DNA from 2 places in the Pseudocitrobacter sp. 2023LY-00077 genome. Region 2 is predicted to be linked to the other one. Evidence: predicted binding sites of a transcription regulator. Region 2 holds the regulator's gene; the other holds the start of a gene.

Region 1 (8,632 bases), on a different contig from region 2:
CAGCCCGCGCAACAGCAAGCCATTTGTGGCGATAAACTGTGGCGCGCTGCCGGAACAGTTGCTGGAATCCGAACTCTTCGGCCACGCGCGCGGGGCGTTTACCGGCGCGGTAAGCAATCGGGAAGGGCTGTTTCAGGCGGCGGAAGGCGGCACGCTGTTCCTCGATGAAATTGGCGATATGCCCGCGCCGCTGCAGGTCAAACTGCTGCGTGTGTTACAGGAGCGCAAAGTCCGCCCGCTGGGCAGCAACCGCGACCTCGACATTAACGTACGGATTATCTCCGCGACTCACCGCGACCTGCCAAAAGCGATGGCGCGCGGTGAGTTTCGTGAAGATCTCTTCTATCGCCTTAACGTGGTCAACCTGAAAATTCCTACGCTTGCCGAGCGTACGGAAGACATTCCGCTGCTGGCAAACCACTTGCTGCGCCAGTCCGCCGATCGACACAAGCCGTTCGTGCGCGCGTTTTCTACCGATGCCATGAAGCGCCTGATGGCAGCCAACTGGCCAGGCAACGTGCGCCAACTGGTGAACGTGATTGAACAGTGCGTGGCGCTGACGTCGTCGCCTGTAATCAGCGATGCGCTGGTCGAACAGGCGCTGGAAGGTGAAAACACCGCGCTGCCAACCTTTGTCGAAGCGCGTAATCAGTTTGAACTCAACTACCTGCGCAAGCTGCTGCAAATCACCAAAGGGAATGTGACCCACGCCGCGAGAATGGCGGGGCGTAACCGTACGGAGTTTTACAAGCTGCTCTCGCGCCACGAACTGGACGCAAATGATTTTAAAGAGTAGCACCGTACTTTTGCGTGATTTATGATACGGTGAGCAACCGGTTACGCGACTGAAAAACAGGAACACCATGAAAAAAATTGATGCGATTATTAAACCCTTCAAACTGGATGATGTACGTGAAGCACTGGCGGAAGTCGGTATTACCGGGATGACGGTAACGGAAGTGAAAGGCTTTGGTCGTCAGAAAGGCCACACCGAGCTCTATCGCGGTGCGGAATACATGGTGGACTTCCTGCCGAAAGTCAAAATTGAAATCGTGGTCAGCGACGATATCGTCGATACCTGCGTGGATACTATTATCCGCACGGCGCAAACGGGCAAAATCGGCGACGGCAAAATCTTCGTCTTTGACGTGGCGCGCGTGATCCGTATTCGTACGGGTGAAGAGGACGACGCGGCGATTTAACGCCGTATGCCCCTCACCCTAACCCTCTCCCGCAGGGAGAGGGAATGGTTTGTGCTGGCGTCAATTCTTGCGCTGGTTTTCTCCCTCTCCCTGTGGGAGAGGGCGGGGTGAGGGCAAAAATTACAGCACCTTATGCGGCCCAAAGCACTCGTAATGAATGCTTTCCGGCTTCACGCCCAGCTCAACCAACTGCTTCGCGGCAAACTGCATAAAGCCGACCGGGCCACAGAGATAAAACTGCATTGCCGGGTCGCTGAACGCACCTTCCATCGCGCTTAAATCCATCAATCCTTCGCTGTCAAACGCGGCTGCCTGACGATCTGCCTCGGTCGGTTGGCGATACCAGGTGTGCGCGATAAAGCGCGGCAGGCTGGAACCCAGGGTTTTCACTTCGTCGGCAAAGGCATGCACATCGCCATTTTCCGCCGCGTGGAACCAGTTCACCTGCGCGGTATGGCTGGATTTCGCCAGTGTATCAAGCATTGCCAGCATTGGCGTCTGACCGACACCGGCGGAAATCAGCGTCACCGGGGTGTTGTTTTCCACGGACATAAAGAAATCGCCCGCAGGTGCCGCCAGATGCACCACATCACCGACATTCGCGGAGTTGTGCAGCCAGCTTGATACCTGGCCACCGTCTTCGCGTTTCACCGCAATACGGTAGCCTTTGCCGTCCGCTTTACGGGTTAGAGAATACTGACGAATCTCCTGATGCGGGAAGCCTTCCGGTTTCAGCCAGACCGCCAGATACTGGCCCGGCTGATAATCGGCAACCGCACCGCCGTCCACTGGTTCAAATTCAAAGCTGGTGATGAGGGCGCTACGCGGCGTTTTCGCCACGATGCGGAACGGGCGTGTGCCTTCCCAGCCGCCGGTTTTGTTGGCGTTCTGCTGGTAGATTTCTGCTTCACGGTTGATAAATACTCCCGCCAGCACGCCGTAGGCTTTCCCCCATGCGTCCAACACGTCCTGACCCGGGCTAAACATTTCGTCCAGCGTCGCTAACAGGTGCTCACCCACGATGTTGTACTGCTCAGGTTTAATCTGGAAGCTGGTGTGTTTCTGCGCGATTTTCTCGACCGCAGGCAGCAGGGCCGGCAGGTTTTCAATATTGCTGGCGTAGGCTGCAATGGCATTGAACAGCGCTTCACGCTGGTCGCCGTTGCGCTGGTTGCTCATATTGAAAATCTCTTTCAGTTCCGGGTTGTGGGTAAACATCCGGTCATAAAAGTGGGCGGTGAGTTTGGGGCCGGTTTCAACCAGCAGGGGAATAGTGGCTTTGACGGTAGCAATGGTTTGAGCATCAAGCATGGCAGGCTTCCTTTTTACAATTATCTATTGTTGCATATTGAATGCATCTTATAAAAATACCCCTGCTTTGTAAATGGTTCTTTGTAACAATGCATCATGTTGGTTACAACGTGAAGAATTTGCATCACAAACCTGAAAAGATATCCGTTGAAATTTGGCGAGCCTTTATTCCTCAAGCCCTTGTGCGGCGTGAAGGAAAACGTTTGCGTAAAATCCTTTGTCAAGACCTGTTATCGCAGAACTAATCAGTTATACTGTTGGCCGTTGTCCATCAGGGCTTAAAAAATTTACTGTTAGCTGAGTCAGGAGATGCGGATGTTAAAGCGTGAAATGAACATTGCCGATTATGATGCCGAACTGTGGCAGGCTATGGAGCAGGAAAAAGTACGTCAGGAAGAGCACATCGAACTGATCGCCTCCGAAAACTACACCAGCCCGCGCGTTATGCAGGCACAGGGTTCTCAGCTGACCAACAAATACGCTGAAGGTTATCCGGGCAAACGCTACTACGGCGGTTGCGAGTATGTGGATATCGTTGAGCAACTGGCTATCGACCGTGCGAAAGAGCTGTTTGGCGCAGACTACGCTAACGTTCAGCCGCACTCCGGTTCACAGGCTAACTTCGCGGTCTACACCGCACTGCTGCAGCCGGGCGATACCGTTCTGGGTATGAACCTGGCGCAGGGCGGTCACCTGACTCACGGCTCCCCGGTAAACTTCTCCGGTAAACTGTACAACATCATCCCTTACGGTATTGATGAGTCCGGTAAAATTGACTACGAAGACATGGCGAAGCAGGCTAAAGAGCATAAACCGAAGATGATCATCGGTGGTTTCTCTGCTTACTCCGGTATCGTTGACTGGGCAAAAATGCGTGAAATCGCTGACAGCATCGGCGCATATCTGTTCGTCGATATGGCCCACGTTGCGGGTCTGATTGCCGCGGGCGTTTATCCGAACCCGGTTCCGCACGCGCACGTTGTGACCACCACCACCCATAAAACCCTGGCGGGTCCGCGTGGCGGCCTGATCCTGGCGAAAGGCGGTGACGAAGAGCTGTACAAAAAACTGAACTCCGCTGTCTTCCCAAATGCGCAGGGCGGCCCGCTGATGCACGTGATTGCCGGTAAAGCGGTAGCACTGAAAGAAGCGATGGAACCTGAGTTCAAAGTTTACCAGCAGCAGGTTGCGAAAAACGCCAAAGCGATGGTTGAAGTGTTCCTGAACCGTGGCTACAAAGTGGTTTCCGGCGGTACTGAAAACCACCTGTTCCTGCTGGACCTGGTTGACAAAAACCTGACCGGTAAAGAAGCTGACGCCGCCCTGGGCCGCGCCAACATCACCGTCAACAAAAACAGCGTGCCGAACGATCCGAAGAGCCCGTTTGTGACCTCCGGTATCCGTATCGGTTCTCCGGCAATCACCCGCCGTGGCTTCAAAGAAGCGGAAGCGAAGGAACTGGCTGGCTGGATGTGTGACGTTCTGGACAACATCAATGATGAAGCGGTTATCGAGCGCATCAAAGGTAAAGTTCTGGATATCTGCGCACGCTTCCCGGTTTACGCATAATTCTGTTTTGCAGAATAAGAAAAGGCCGCGCAAGCGGCCTTTTTTGTGTCCATTATTTTGCCGGATGGCGGCGTAAACGCCTTATCCAGCCTACAAATTTGTTTACCGGCGATCCAGCGAAATCGCGCCCGGCCCGGTAATTGCCAGCAGCAGGAAACCGCCCGCGATACTGACGTTTTTCCAGAAGTTAATCATATTTGGCACCACCGCATCACCGGTCATATCCCAGTAATGGTGACCAATCACCGCCGTACCCAGCGTATAGAAAATAAAGATAACCGCCAGCGGGCGCGTGAAGAAGCCCAGTACAATCAGAATGGCGACTGGTACTTCCATAATGATGGCGATAATCGCCGACAGCGTTGGCACTGGCGCGCCCGAGGACGCCATATACTGAACCGTGCCCTCAAAGCCCAGCATTTTCGGATAACCGAAAAGGATAAACAGCAGAACGAGAGCGATGCGCGCGATAAGCAACATCAGCGAACGCGATGTGCCAAAGTCAAAATAACGTAGTGTGTTCATAGTCTTCCATTGTGTTAAGACGTGTTCTTAAAACGTAATACACAATGTGACACTCTGCCACGCGACGCGCCGTTATGTTTACTGACTTACAGCGACTTAAGCACCATGCTTTCATCGGTCAGCGCATCGACCGCAAGCTTTTTGCCCGACTGAATCAGCTTGCGCAGTACGCGTACTTCGCGCCCCTGATTAAGCGCCACAGCCCCAACCAGCGCCCCATCGCGCAGCTGAAACCAAATAGCTTTTCGCTCATCCGGGTTACCGCGACAGATCCAGTTTTCGCCCTGCATCTCACCCACGAATTGCAGATTATCGCTGAATTGATCGGTCCAGAACCAGCCCGGCGTGGCGACGGGAAGCGGCTGCTCCAGCATCGCTGCCGCAGCGGTTTGCGCCTGAAAGTTGGTATTTTCCCAGCTTTCAATGCGATGCAGGGAGCCGTCCGGTTGACGCGTTATCGCCACATCACCGGCGGCAAAAATTGCCGGGTCGGCAGTACTACAGCGGATATCCACTACGATACCGTTGGCCGTTTCCAGCCCGGCATCGCGGGCAAGGGTGTCATTCGCCACAATACCGATGCCGTAAATTACCGCGTCGGCCTGAAGCGGTTCGCCGCTTTGCAATGTCAGCGTTAGCATTTCGCCCACATCAACGTGCTCGATTGCGCTGTTGAGCAGCAAACGTACACCCGCCTGCTGATGGCGATGAATCAGATAATCGCGTACCGGCGGCGGGGCGTTTCGGCCCATCACGGTAGGCGCAAGCTCGACGACCGTAACCTGACAACCGCGCTGGGTGGCGCTGGCCGCCAGCTCAAGGCCAATGGTTCCCGCGCCGACAATCACCAGTGATTTACCGGCGTCCAGCACCGGGCGCAGGCGTTCAGCATCCCCGGCATGACGCAGCGTAAAGCAGCGTTCGCCCAGCGCATCCAGCATCGGCAGAGGACGCGCCGCCGCCCCGGTGGCTATCAGTAATTTCGTCCAGGGGTAGCGTTGACCGTCCGCCAGCACCACCGTTTTGGCCTGGCGGTCGAGCTGGCGGATTGTCACGCCCAGATGCAACTGCACATTATTTGCCAGCCACCAGTCGGCGGCGAGGACCGGCTGCAACTGCGGGTTATCGTCAAGCAGCATGGCTTTCGACAGCGGTGGACGTTCATAGGGCAGTTGCGGTTCATCGGAGAAAAGGTGTATTTCGCCGCCAAAACCCAGCTGGCGCAGCGAGGCAGCCGCCATTGCCGCTGCCTGACCACCACCGATAATGGCAATAATTTCGTTATTCATGGCGGCTCCTTAGAGATCGAGTCCGGCGGCAACGTGGCGAATGCCGCGAATGCCCAGGCCCGCGTCGGCGTTAATCATCACGCCACTCAATGCCCGATTATTACGCCGTGACGCCAGCATCACATACGGCCCGGTGAAGTCTGCCGGGTCGGGGAAGAATTGCAGCGGCAGAATGGCGGCGATTTTTTCCGGCGTCAGCGACTGCATAATCGAGGTATCGCTTTGCCCCAGCGCCTGCGGGCCGCGTAAATCGCTCGCCATCCCGCAAGGACCGACGCCATTGACGCGCACTTTTGGCGCGAGTTCATAGGCCAACTGGCGAATTAACCCCGTCGCCGCGTGTTTGCTGGCGGTGTACAGCGGGCCGCCGCCGCCGGGATACCAGGCAGCGTTGGAGAGCGTGAAAATAATGCTGCCTTCGCTGGCAATCAGTGCCGGGGCGCAGGCTTTCGCACCCAGCAGATAACCGAGCACGTTCACGTTAAACAACTCGTAGAAGCCGCTCTCCAGCGCGTCGGCAGGCGTGTTCACCAGCGAGGCGTTGTGATCCCAGATGCCCGCATTGCCGATAAAACAGTCCAGCTTGCCAAACTGCGTCAGCGTCTGGTCAACCGCGCGCTGGTAATCCGCGTAACAGGTGACGTTACCCTCAACCGCCAGCACATGTTCGCCAAAACGCTGGCGCAGGCTGGCAACTTTGGCGCCCGACAGTTCGAGTGTGGCAACCTTCGCCCCCTCTTCAATAAAGCGCTCGACCAGCGCCAGCCCCAGGCCGGAGCCGCCGCCGGTGATGAAAACCACCTCATCTTTTAAATCACTCATGATGCCTCCTGCGGAATATCAACAAACACTTCGTCGCCTTCCACATACACCGGATAGGTGGCAATAGCATCGGTTGCGGGCAGGCACAGCGCTTTACCGGTTTTCAGGCAGAAGCTGGCGGCATGCAACGGGCATTCCACGGTGGCATCGTCTTCCAAATACCCTTCAGACATTGACGCGTTGCCGTGGCTGCAACGGTCGTTGATGGCAAAGAATTCCCCGCCGACGTGAAACAGGGCGATAACGGGGGTCGTTTCCAGCCGGAGCGCTTCGCCCTCCGGCAGCTCCGCAGTGGAGCAGGCAAATACACGGCTCATCAGAACAATACACTCAGGTTGTGGGAGGTGATCACCGCCTGATCGAGCACGATTTCACGTGCCAGCAGACGCCACTGTTCGCCATCCAGGCGGCGCACTTTGTCAAAGCGCGTTCCGATGTAAAAGGTTTCATCACGCTCTTTTTGCGCGCGATAAAGCAAATAATTCACGCGAACGGCAAACACATCCGGCTGCTCTGTTTCGCTCACCTGGATATTGCTGATCATATGGCGCGTGCGTGACGGTGGCTCCTCGGCCCAGGCCATGCCAGTTTCCAGACGGGCGATCCGGCGCTCAAGCTGATCTTTGTTGTCGTTGAAGATCCAGGTCGTCGGCGGTTGTTTGCCTTTACGGCGATCGCGGGTTTGCGCGTTTACCGTGGTGCGCATGGTGTAGACGATCTCTTCATCAAGCTGATCCAGCCAGTCGCGGAAACGCCAGTCGTCGAGCAGGGACGCTTCCAGATAGAGAAACTGGGCGATGCGATGATGCAGTTCTAAAGAGACGGGATTGCTCATTTCATCACCTCCTGCTGGTAGGCGGCGGTTTTCTCATCCACTTCCTGCCAGGTTTCACTGGCGAGGAGATCGGCCCAGCGCTGATACATCCCGCGTGCGGCGGTTTCTGAGAAGATGTAGTTGGTAATGCCCGGAATGCCGTCTTCGCGACGTTTTTCCTGGCCCAACCCCATTTGCAGGCAGAGCTGGCTGTTACGCGCTTTGTTGCCTTTCAGCAGCTTCTGGATTTCACACCAGTTTTCCGAGTCATCTTGCTCCAGAAAGCCCGCCGGGCCGAAGGCGCGGGTGGCGCTGTTTTCAAAGGCCGCTTTCACCTCATCAGAGGCGGCTTTATCGGTGATACAGAAGGCCCATACTTCCACCTGATCCGGCCCTCGGGGGTGCCAGACGCGCAGTGTGGCGGTGCCGTTCAGCCATGAGAGGGTCGGGAAAATATTGTTATGACCAGCCAGGCGCAGGGCGCGCACTTTGCCCAGTCGTTGTTCGGCTTCGTCGTACGTTTCGCGGTAATAGCTGGAGACTGCGCCGTCCACCCATACGTTGGCGTCTGGTTTTTCGGTGAAGAAGAAGCCGCTACCGTGCCCGTCCTGGCCGAACTGTAAGGCATCTTTCGCCGTTTCCCACACCGGGCGGGCGGTCTGGCCATCGCCAAGATGTTTATCGCTGCCGTCATCTTTCGCGCCCAGCACCTGTACGGCGGAGGCGTGGCTGAAGAGAGCGTGATACTGGTCGCTGGCGAACTGCTCTGCCGGGAATTTCCAGTTGCAGTTGATCACCCATTTTTGCACGCCGCCGACGATTTCGGTACCGCCTTCCCGGCGATCCAGCATGCCGTCGAGGTACCACTTCATGTCGCCCAGATAATCCAGCAGTGGCGGGGCGGAGGTATCCCAGTTGGCAAAAATGAGCCCCTTGTAGCTTTCTACGCAGGGTACTTCGTTTAATCCCCAATGGGATTTACACAAACCCTGCGGATAGGCGCGAGGCTCCAGCGGTACATCAATCAGCTCGCCGTTAATGCCGTAAGACCAGCCGTGGTAGGGGCAGGTGAACGCTTTGGTATTGCCGCAATCGGCATA
Region 2 (8,632 bases):
ATGTGACTGGAGAAGTTTTATGCACATCTGGCGTATTTTTCTGCCGTTAGGGATGAATCGTTGACCCGTGCGGCTTACAGGCGAGAGGTGAGATGACGAGTTGCCGGGTTCGTGTTGAAGTTTGAAATGTTATAATATAACATTCATTTTTTTAACGAATGAGGGAATGGCGTTGAAACATCTGGGGAAAATAACACTGACAGTAGCATTGATGACGGCCAGCGCAGCCTATGCGCATGGCGACCATAGCCATGGCGTACCGCTAACGGCAGCCGAGCAACAAGCGGCGAACGGTATTTTCGAAGACAGTGCGGTAAAAGATCGTGCGCTTTCTGACTGGGATGGCGTATGGCAATCCGTTAACGGCCTGCTGCTGAAAGGCGATCTTGATCCTGTTTTTAAGCAAAAAGCTGCAAAAGAATCGGGTAAAACCGCCGAAGAGATCAAGGCTTATTACCGCCAGGGGTATGCGACCGACGTCGAGACGATTGGTATTGAAAATGGCGTGATGGAGTTTCATGTCGGCGATAAGGTGAACACCTGCCACTACCGTTATGCCGGGCATAAAATATTGACCTATGCGTCAGGAAAAAAAGGCGTACGTTATCTTTTTGAGTGTCAGGATGCAGGCTCAGCCGCGCCAAAATTCGTGCAGTTTAGCGATCACACCATCGCGCCGCGTAAATCCGCCCATTTCCACATTTTTATGGGCAACACATCACAGGAAGCGCTGTTGAAAGAGATGGATAACTGGCCGACCTACTATCCGTGGCAAATGACCACAGAGCAGGTCGTTGATGAAATGCTGCATCATTAATGAAAAAGCCGCACGGATGCGGCCTTTAAAGGATTAGCGCGAAGCTCGCTGCAATATCAGGCTTGAGGGCTGACGCTGTAAAAAGCGCATTCTCAGCATCATCATAATCGCCGCAGAGGTCAGGCCGATAATAAAACCGAGCCAGAAACCGGCAGGCCCCATTCTCTCAACCACCAGATCGGTGAGTGCCAGCACGTAACCGCTCGGCAGGCCCAACACCCAATAGGCGATAAAGGTGATAAAGAAGATGGAGCGCGTATCTTTATAGCCACGTAAAATACCGCTGCCGATCACCTGAATGGAGTCAGAAATCTGGTACAGCGCCGCCAGCAACATCAACTGTGCCGCGAGCGTGACCACTTCAGGATTATCGTTATACAGCAGGGCGATATGCTCGCGCAGCGACACGGTGAAAATGGCCGTTAACACTGCCATGCAAACGCCGACACCCAGCCCGGTCCAGGCCGATGTTTGCGCATCGAGGGTAGAGCCCTGGCCCAAACGGAATCCCACGCGAATAGTGACCGCTGCCGCCAGCGACATCGGCAGAACGAACATCAACGAGCTAAAGTTCAGCGCAATCTGGTGTCCTGCGACATCGACAATACCCAACGGCGACACCAACAATGCCACCACGGCAAACAGCGTGACTTCGAAAAACAGCGCCAGCGCAATCGGCAACCCGAGTGAAGAGAGGCGTTTAAGAACGGTGACATCGGGTTTAACAAAACCCTCATTATTACGGATATCGCGCATTGAACCGGCATGCTTGATGTAATAAAGCATGCTGATAAACATCACCCAATAGACTGCCGCCGTGGCGACGCCGCAGCCCACGCCGCCCAGTTCCGGCATGCCGAAATGACCGTAGATAAAGATATAGTTCACCGGAATGTTAACCAGTAAACCAATAAACCCCATCACCATGCCCGGTTTGGTTTTCGCCAGCCCTTCGCACTGGTTACGCGCGACCTGGAAGCACAGATAGCCCGGCGCACCCCACAGCAGTGCACGTAAATAGCCGACGGCTTTATCCGCCAGCGCCGGGTCGATATTATGCATCGAGCGGATGATATAGCCCGCGTTCCACAGAACAACCATTATTAACACGGACACCAGGCCCGCCAGCCAGAACCCCTGGCTAACCTGCGCCGCGATACGCTCGCGTCGGCCCGAGCCATTGAGCTGAGCAATGACTGGCGTCAGCGCCAGCAGCAGACCGTGACCAAATAAAATGGCCGGTAACCAGATGGAGGTCCCGATAGCCACGGCGGCCATATCGGTCGCGCTGTAACCGCCCGCCATCACGGTATCCACAAACCCCATTGCCGTTTGGGCAACCTGCGCAAGAATAACGGGGATAGCCAGAGCCAATAACTGACGCGCTTCGCTAAAATACTTCTGCACGTTAACACCTATATTTTTTGTTATTTGAGAGACAGAAAAGCCGCCTGAACAGGCAGCAAGAAGATAATAAAGAGGATTGCCAGCTATTGTAGCGGGGATTTGCCATTAAGCCAGTCTAAAAATCGACGTCTTTACGCCGAGGCTGGCAACCTGTTTGGGCAACTGTTATTGTTCGTATCAGAAAATACGGTGTGGCCGTAAGCCCCGCCGGAGTAATTATCGACAGGAGTTAAGTGCATGTTTACTGGTATTGTGCAGGGCACGGCAAAAATCGTGTCCATCGATGAAAAACCGAATTTCCGCACGCACGTTGTAGAGCTGCCGGACTACATGCTGGATGGCCTGGAAACGGGCGCATCGGTAGCGCACAACGGCTGCTGTCTGACCGTGACCGAAATTAACGGTAATCAGATTAGCTTTGATCTGATGAAAGAGACACTGCGCATCACCAATCTGGGTGATGTGAACGTCGGCGATGTGGTTAACGTTGAACGTGCGGCTAAATTCAGCGACGAAATTGGCGGGCATTTGATGTCAGGCCATATTATGACCACCGCGGAAGTGGCGAAAATTGTCGCCTCCGAAAACAACAAACAGATCTGGTTTAAAATCCAGGAACCGTCACTGATGAAGTACATCCTGTACAAGGGTTTTATCGGTATTGATGGAATCAGCCTGACGGTCGGTGAAGTGACGCCAACGCGCTTCTGCGTGCATCTGATTCCGGAAACTCTGCAACGCACCACCCTTGGCGCGAAGCGTCTGGGCGATAAAATCAATATCGAGATTGACCCGCAGACGCAGGCCGTTGTTGATACGGTGGAACGCGTACTGGCAGCGAAAGAAGCCGCAGCCATCGCAGCCGCGCAGCCTGAAGCCTAAAAAAATCCCCCGGTGGATGCCGGGGGAGATCAACTAGCGTGCGACGCGTAAACCGTGCTCCACGCCCCGCGAGAAAACCACCTGCCAGAGATGAATGTCACGCGCACGAAACGCCCCCGCGCAGGCATTCAGATAATACGAAAACATTCTTTTGAAACGTTCCGAATAGTTGTCAGCAATTTCCGGCCAGCTTTCCAGAAAACGGTCATGCCAGGCCATCAGCGTGGTGTCGTAATCCGCACCAAAGTTGTGCCAGTCTTCCATCACAAAATGCGGCTCACTGGCGTTAGCGATATGGCGCACGGAGGGGAGGCAGCCGTTCGGGAAGATGTATTTGTTAATCCACGGATCGACGTTCAGGTCCGTACGTTTTGAACCGATGGTGTGCAACAGGAATAAACCGTCTGGTTTCAGGTTTCTGTCCACCACAGAGAAATAGGTGGCGTAGTTTTTTGGCCCGACGTGTTCAAACATGCCGACGGAAACGATGCGGTCAAACTTATCGTGCAGATCACGGTAGTCCTGAAGCAGAATGGTGACGTCCAGTCCTTCACAGCGCTGTTGCGCCATTTTTTGTTGCTCAGCGGAAATGGTTACGCCGACCACGCTCACGCCATAGTGCTCGGCCATGAACTGAGCCAGCCCGCCCCAGCCGCAGCCAATATCCAGCACGCGCATACCGGGCTCAAGTTTCAGTTTCTGGCAGATCAGATTGAGCTTCGCCTGCTGGGCCTCTTCCAGAGTCTGGGCATCTTTCCAGTAGCCACAGGAGTACTGCATAAAGGGATCCAGCATGCGGCTGAAGAGATCGTTGCCAAGATCGTAATGCTCTTTACCCACCATCCAGGCGCGTTTTTTACTTTGCAGATTAAACAGACGGGCCGCCGCGATACGCAGCGTATCTTTCAGGTGGCGGGGCAGTTGATTTTCCAGTCCAGCACGCAGGACTTTCTGGAAGAAAATATCCAGACGCTCGCATTCCCACCAACCGTCCATATAGCTTTCGCCTAGCCCCAGAGAACCTTCCTGCAATACACGTTTAAAAAACTGGGGATTTTTGACCTGCAAGTCTGCGGGGGCGTTACCGTTAATTTCAATGCCTGCCCGGCTTAACAGTTCGTTGGTGATGCGGTACCAGTCATCATTCGGTACGCTAACTTCTTCTATACATGATGAGCTCATAGCTTCTCCATCCCGACCCGGTGATCAGAACCTTAAAACAGCGTAGACGCTTTTTAGAGTTTGTGAGAAATCTCACGGAACTTCCGTGAGCCTGCTATCCGACGTAGCACAGAGGAAGGGAGATTACCCTTGCCGAAAAGACCATCCCTGGGGAACCGGGAGGCGTCCTGCTCCCGTTAACAAGTAATAACTATCGTAATTATGTGACACCGATTCAGTATAGGACGCAAAATCTACTGATTCAATCAAAAATCTTAGCAAACTAACTACGAGTTAATAACATTGATATTCATGACGTTAGGCACGAGAAGTTTCTTCAGCTGAATTTTCCTCTGCGCCAGCCTGCAACTTATAGCCAATCCCGGCGAGAACGACGGTGGCGACCATTACGCTGGTGGTGGCCAGCAGCGGGGCGGCAATCAATGAAGAAACCACCAGGCTTGCGAGGAAGCAAAGACCTAATTGCAGTGTATTCTGTAATGCTGCCGCGCGGCCTGTTGCCTGCGGGAATGGACGCAGCGCGCGCGCCACGACGATCGGGTAAATCGCGCCGTTAGCCATTGCCATCACGCAGAATGGAATCAGCAGCGCGGTGAGCGACACATGTGCGGTGAGGCCGACGCCCCAGGTGGCAAGTACGCTTACCGCAAACACCATTAGCAACCACGGTAGCAGTTTCCCGCCATCCCATTTTTGCAACGCGGCTCGGCAGCCATAACCGCCGACCAGGAACGCGATAGTCTGTGGGACGTAGCTCAGGCCAATCACCGTTGGGCTGTAGCCCATGGCATTGAGGATAAATGGCGAACCGGTCAGCCAGGCAAAGAAGCTGGCGGAGCAGGCGGCGTAGATAAGTACGTTGCCGCGATAGTCCTGACTGCGCAGGAGTTTCATAAAGGTTAGTTTGTTTTCACTGACCGCGTTCTTTTTATGTGCGGGTTTCAGGCGCAGGGCCGGAATCATCAACATAACGGTGATGATAAACAGGGTGGCAAAGATGGCCTGCCATTCAAAATGATGCAGGATCCAGCTTCCCAGTAACGGTGCCAGCGCCGGAGAAAGCCCGACCAGCGGCATGATGGTGGCGAAAATACGGTTAGTTCGCTGTGCTGGATAATAATCCGTCACCATAGCCTGCCAGGTCACTGCCGCAGCACAGACGCCTACGGCTTGTACAAAACGCAGAATCAGCAGGGTGGTGGCATCACGAACCCACAGCATACCCAGACAGCCAAAGGCGAAGATGGTCAGGCCAATCAGCAGAACAGGCTTGCGGCCATAACGATCTGAAAGCGGCCCCCAAAGCAGCTGCGCGAGAGCAAACCCGGCAAGAAACAGACTCAGGCTGGCGCTGACAGCCGCTGCCGGTGTTTGGAGATCGTTTTGAATCACGGCGAAGGCCGGAAGATACATATCGGTGGCCAAAAAGCCCAACACGCTCAGGCCGGCGAGCCAGACTAAAAATCCTTTCCCAGGTTGCATAAAAACGCCTTTTCTTGTTTTGGAAGAGGCTGAGAGTGTAGAGAGTGAAATCTCCCTTGTGAAACGCTAATATTTGCGTGTTGGTTTCAAAAAATTTGTGAGCAGAAAATGTGGTCTGAATATTCACTTGAAGTTGTGGATGCCGTTGCGCGGAATGGCAGCTTTAGTGGCGCGGCAAATGAGCTGCACCGTGTACCTTCTGCAATCAGTTATACGGTACGTCAACTGGAGGAGTGGCTGGCGGTTCCGCTGTTTGAACGTCGCCACCGGGATGTAGAATTAACCCCCGCCGGGGCATGGTTTTTGAAAGAGGGGCGCTCTGTTATCAAAAAAATGCAGATCACCCGTCAGCAGTGTCAGCAAATTGCTAATGGCTGGAGAGGGCAGTTGGCTATCGCGGTGGACAATATCGTAAAACCAGAGCGCACCCGACAGATGATTGTCGATTTTTATCGCCACTTCAGCGACGTTGAGCTGCTGGTGTATCAGGAAGTATTTAATGGCGTATGGGATGCACTGGCGGATGGGCGCGTTGAGTTAGCGATTGGCGCGACGCGCGCGATTCCCGTGGGGGGGCGCTATGCGTTTCGCGATATGGGCATGCTGAGCTGGCAGTGCGTGGTAGCTCGTTCGCATCCGCTGGCGCAGATGGCGGGGCCGCTCAGTGATGACGTGTTGCGCAACTGGCCGTCGCTGGTGCGCGAAGATACGTCACGTTCGTTACCTAAACGTACTACCTGGTTACTGGACAACCAGAAGCGGGTCGTTGTGCCTGACTGGGAATCGTCAGAAACCTGCTTATCCGCAGGATTATGCGTTGGCATGGTGCCAGAGCATTTTGCGCGACCGAAGATAGATAAAGGCGAATGGGTTGCTCTGGAACTGGAAAACCCGTTTCCCGATGCGGCCTGTTGCCTTACGTGGCAACAAAATGACAGTTCACCGGCGCTAAGCTGGTTACTCGAATATTTAGGGGACAGTGAAACGCTGAACAACGAATGGTTGCGAACGCCCGCAGCGAGCGTTCGCAAAGAGGCTTAACGACGATAGTCGCGGAACGGGCCGTCGGCCACGGAACGGCGTTCAATCAGGCGTGGGTGCACTTCAATGGACTGCGACTCTTCGCGTTTACTGACAATTCGGTCCATCAGCATATTGAAGGCGGTTTCCCCGAGGGAATCCTTCGGCTGGTGGATGGTGGTCAGAGCCGGGGTAAAGAAACGCGAGTTGCGCACGTTGTCGTAACCAATCAGCGAGATATCCTGCGGCACGCGCAGCCCCATTTCGTCTGCGGCGCACAACGCGCCCATCGCCATGACATCGCCACCACAGAAGATAGCGGTAGGGCGCGGATTCTGGGACAGTATTTGCTGCATCGCGCGATAGCCGGATTCCGGTTCGAAATCGCCCTGCACAATCCAGTTTTCCGGCACCTTGATCATCATCTCTTCCATGGCTTTCATAAAGCCAGCCAGACGACCTGCGCCGGTATTGCGCTCCAGCGGGCCTGGGATCACGCCAATTTCGCGATGCCCACGTTCCACCAGATAACGACCAGCCATATAGCCGCCTTCGAAGGCGTTATCGATAACTGAGTCGGTAAAGTCAGCTTTCGCTTCGCCCCAGTCCATAACCACCATCGGAATATGACGGTACTCTTCCAGCATCTGCAGCAGCGAATCCGGATATTCGGAACACATCACCAGCAGGCCGTCCACGCGCTTCTGCGCCATCATGGAAAGATACGCGCGCTGTTTCTCAAGATTGTTCCACGCATTACCGAGGATCAGGGTATAGCCTTTCTGGAAGCAGTTCTTCTCAACGGCTTCAATAATTTCTGCAAAGTAGGCAGCTTCGCTGCTGGTCGCCAACAAACCAATGGATTTGGTGTGATTGACCTTCAGGCTGCGGGCCACGGCGCTGGGAGAGTAGTGCAATTCTTTGATTGCCGCCCACACCGCTTCACGCGTCTCTTCGGCGACAAAACGTGTCTTGTTAATCACATGTGATACAGTTGTAGTGGAAACGTTTGCGCGCTTCGCTACATCTTTAATAGTTGCCATTCCATCTCACTCCAGACCCGGGCCTGCCCCTGATCGATTCAATACGAAAACGTTTGCCTTCACTCACCCTGGCGCAATGTTATGAATTGCGGTTCGCCGGGAAAACGACACAGGACGACAGGAGGGGGTCAATGGCCGATACACTTTTTAATAAGCGTCGAATTTTGTCTTATCTTTGACAAAAGTGGAAGCGCAAAATAGGTTATTGCGTGAAATCCGGGAAGATTTTTGCGAATAAGTGTGCAAAAATGACATAGCTCACTTTTGGTGTGGGGATAATAAGGAGAAAAATTGATGAGTACCGAACTGAAGATGTCAATTACCACCACGGTTATTACGCTGGCGCTGATCGTGGCTGCCGCGCTGACCGCCGTCCTGCATTAACCCATCCTAAAGGGAGAGGCTGCTCTCCCTCTCTGAGATTGTTATCAATTCAGCAAAAATATTTTGCTAATTTGTTCACTTCTGTTTTTTTGTGATTGATGTCATGCTTTTGCTATCTGTTGTCACGCCGCCCTGCGTTTGCGGCAAACCGGAGTCAAAGCATGAAAGTGAATTATCCCTTACTGGCGTTAGCCGTAGGCGCATTCGGGATAGGTACCACCGAATTTTCGCCGATGGGGCTATTACCCGTTATTGCCAAAGGGGTTGATGTCTCGATTCCTGCCGCAGGTATGTTGATCAGCGCCTACGCCGTAGGTGTCATGGTTGGCGCGCCGCTGATGACGCTGCTGCTCTCACATCGCGCACGCCGCAATGCCTTAATTTTCCTGATGGCGATTTTTACCCTGGGTAACGT

Evidence for each region. The regulator PurR, encoded in region 2, represses purine synthesis genes. The targets are predictions, from matches to a motif close to CANGCAAACGTTTGCNTG.
Region 1: a site for PurR is predicted at 2,706-2,723, ahead of glyA (serine hydroxymethyltransferase). Genes of this name have one in related genera too.

The regions. Positions count from the first base shown of each region.
Region 1 is NZ_JBSPEI010000019.1:66,578-75,209, reverse strand. Features, by position in the region: gene glrR (two-component system response regulator GlrR) at 1-796, shown strand, start outside; gene glnB (nitrogen regulatory protein P-II) at 864-1,202, shown strand; gene hmpA (NO-inducible flavohemoprotein) at 1,323-2,513, opposite strand; gene glyA (serine hydroxymethyltransferase) at 2,829-4,082, shown strand; gene ACWWFX_RS20860 (DoxX family protein) at 4,185-4,607, opposite strand; gene hcaD (phenylpropionate dioxygenase ferredoxin reductase subunit) at 4,694-5,896, opposite strand; gene hcaB (3-phenylpropionate-dihydrodiol/cinnamic acid-dihydrodiol dehydrogenase) at 5,906-6,718, opposite strand; gene hcaC (3-phenylpropionate/cinnamic acid dioxygenase ferredoxin subunit) at 6,715-7,035, opposite strand; gene hcaF (3-phenylpropionate/cinnamic acid dioxygenase subunit beta) at 7,035-7,553, opposite strand; gene hcaE (3-phenylpropionate/cinnamic acid dioxygenase subunit alpha) at 7,550-8,632, opposite strand, start outside.
Region 2 is NZ_JBSPEI010000008.1:72,900-81,531, forward strand. Features, by position in the region: gene zinT (metal-binding protein ZinT) at 167-817, shown strand; gene mdtK (MdtK family multidrug efflux MATE transporter) at 851-2,224, opposite strand; gene ACWWFX_RS12140 (riboflavin synthase subunit alpha) at 2,462-3,106, shown strand; gene cfa (cyclopropane fatty acyl phospholipid synthase) at 3,140-4,288, opposite strand; gene punC (purine nucleoside transporter PunC) at 4,586-5,770, opposite strand; gene punR (DNA-binding transcriptional activator PunR) at 5,879-6,811, shown strand; gene purR (HTH-type transcriptional repressor PurR) at 6,808-7,833, opposite strand; gene cydH (cytochrome bd-I oxidase subunit CydH) at 8,128-8,217, shown strand; gene ACWWFX_RS12170 (MFS transporter) at 8,379-8,632, shown strand, end outside.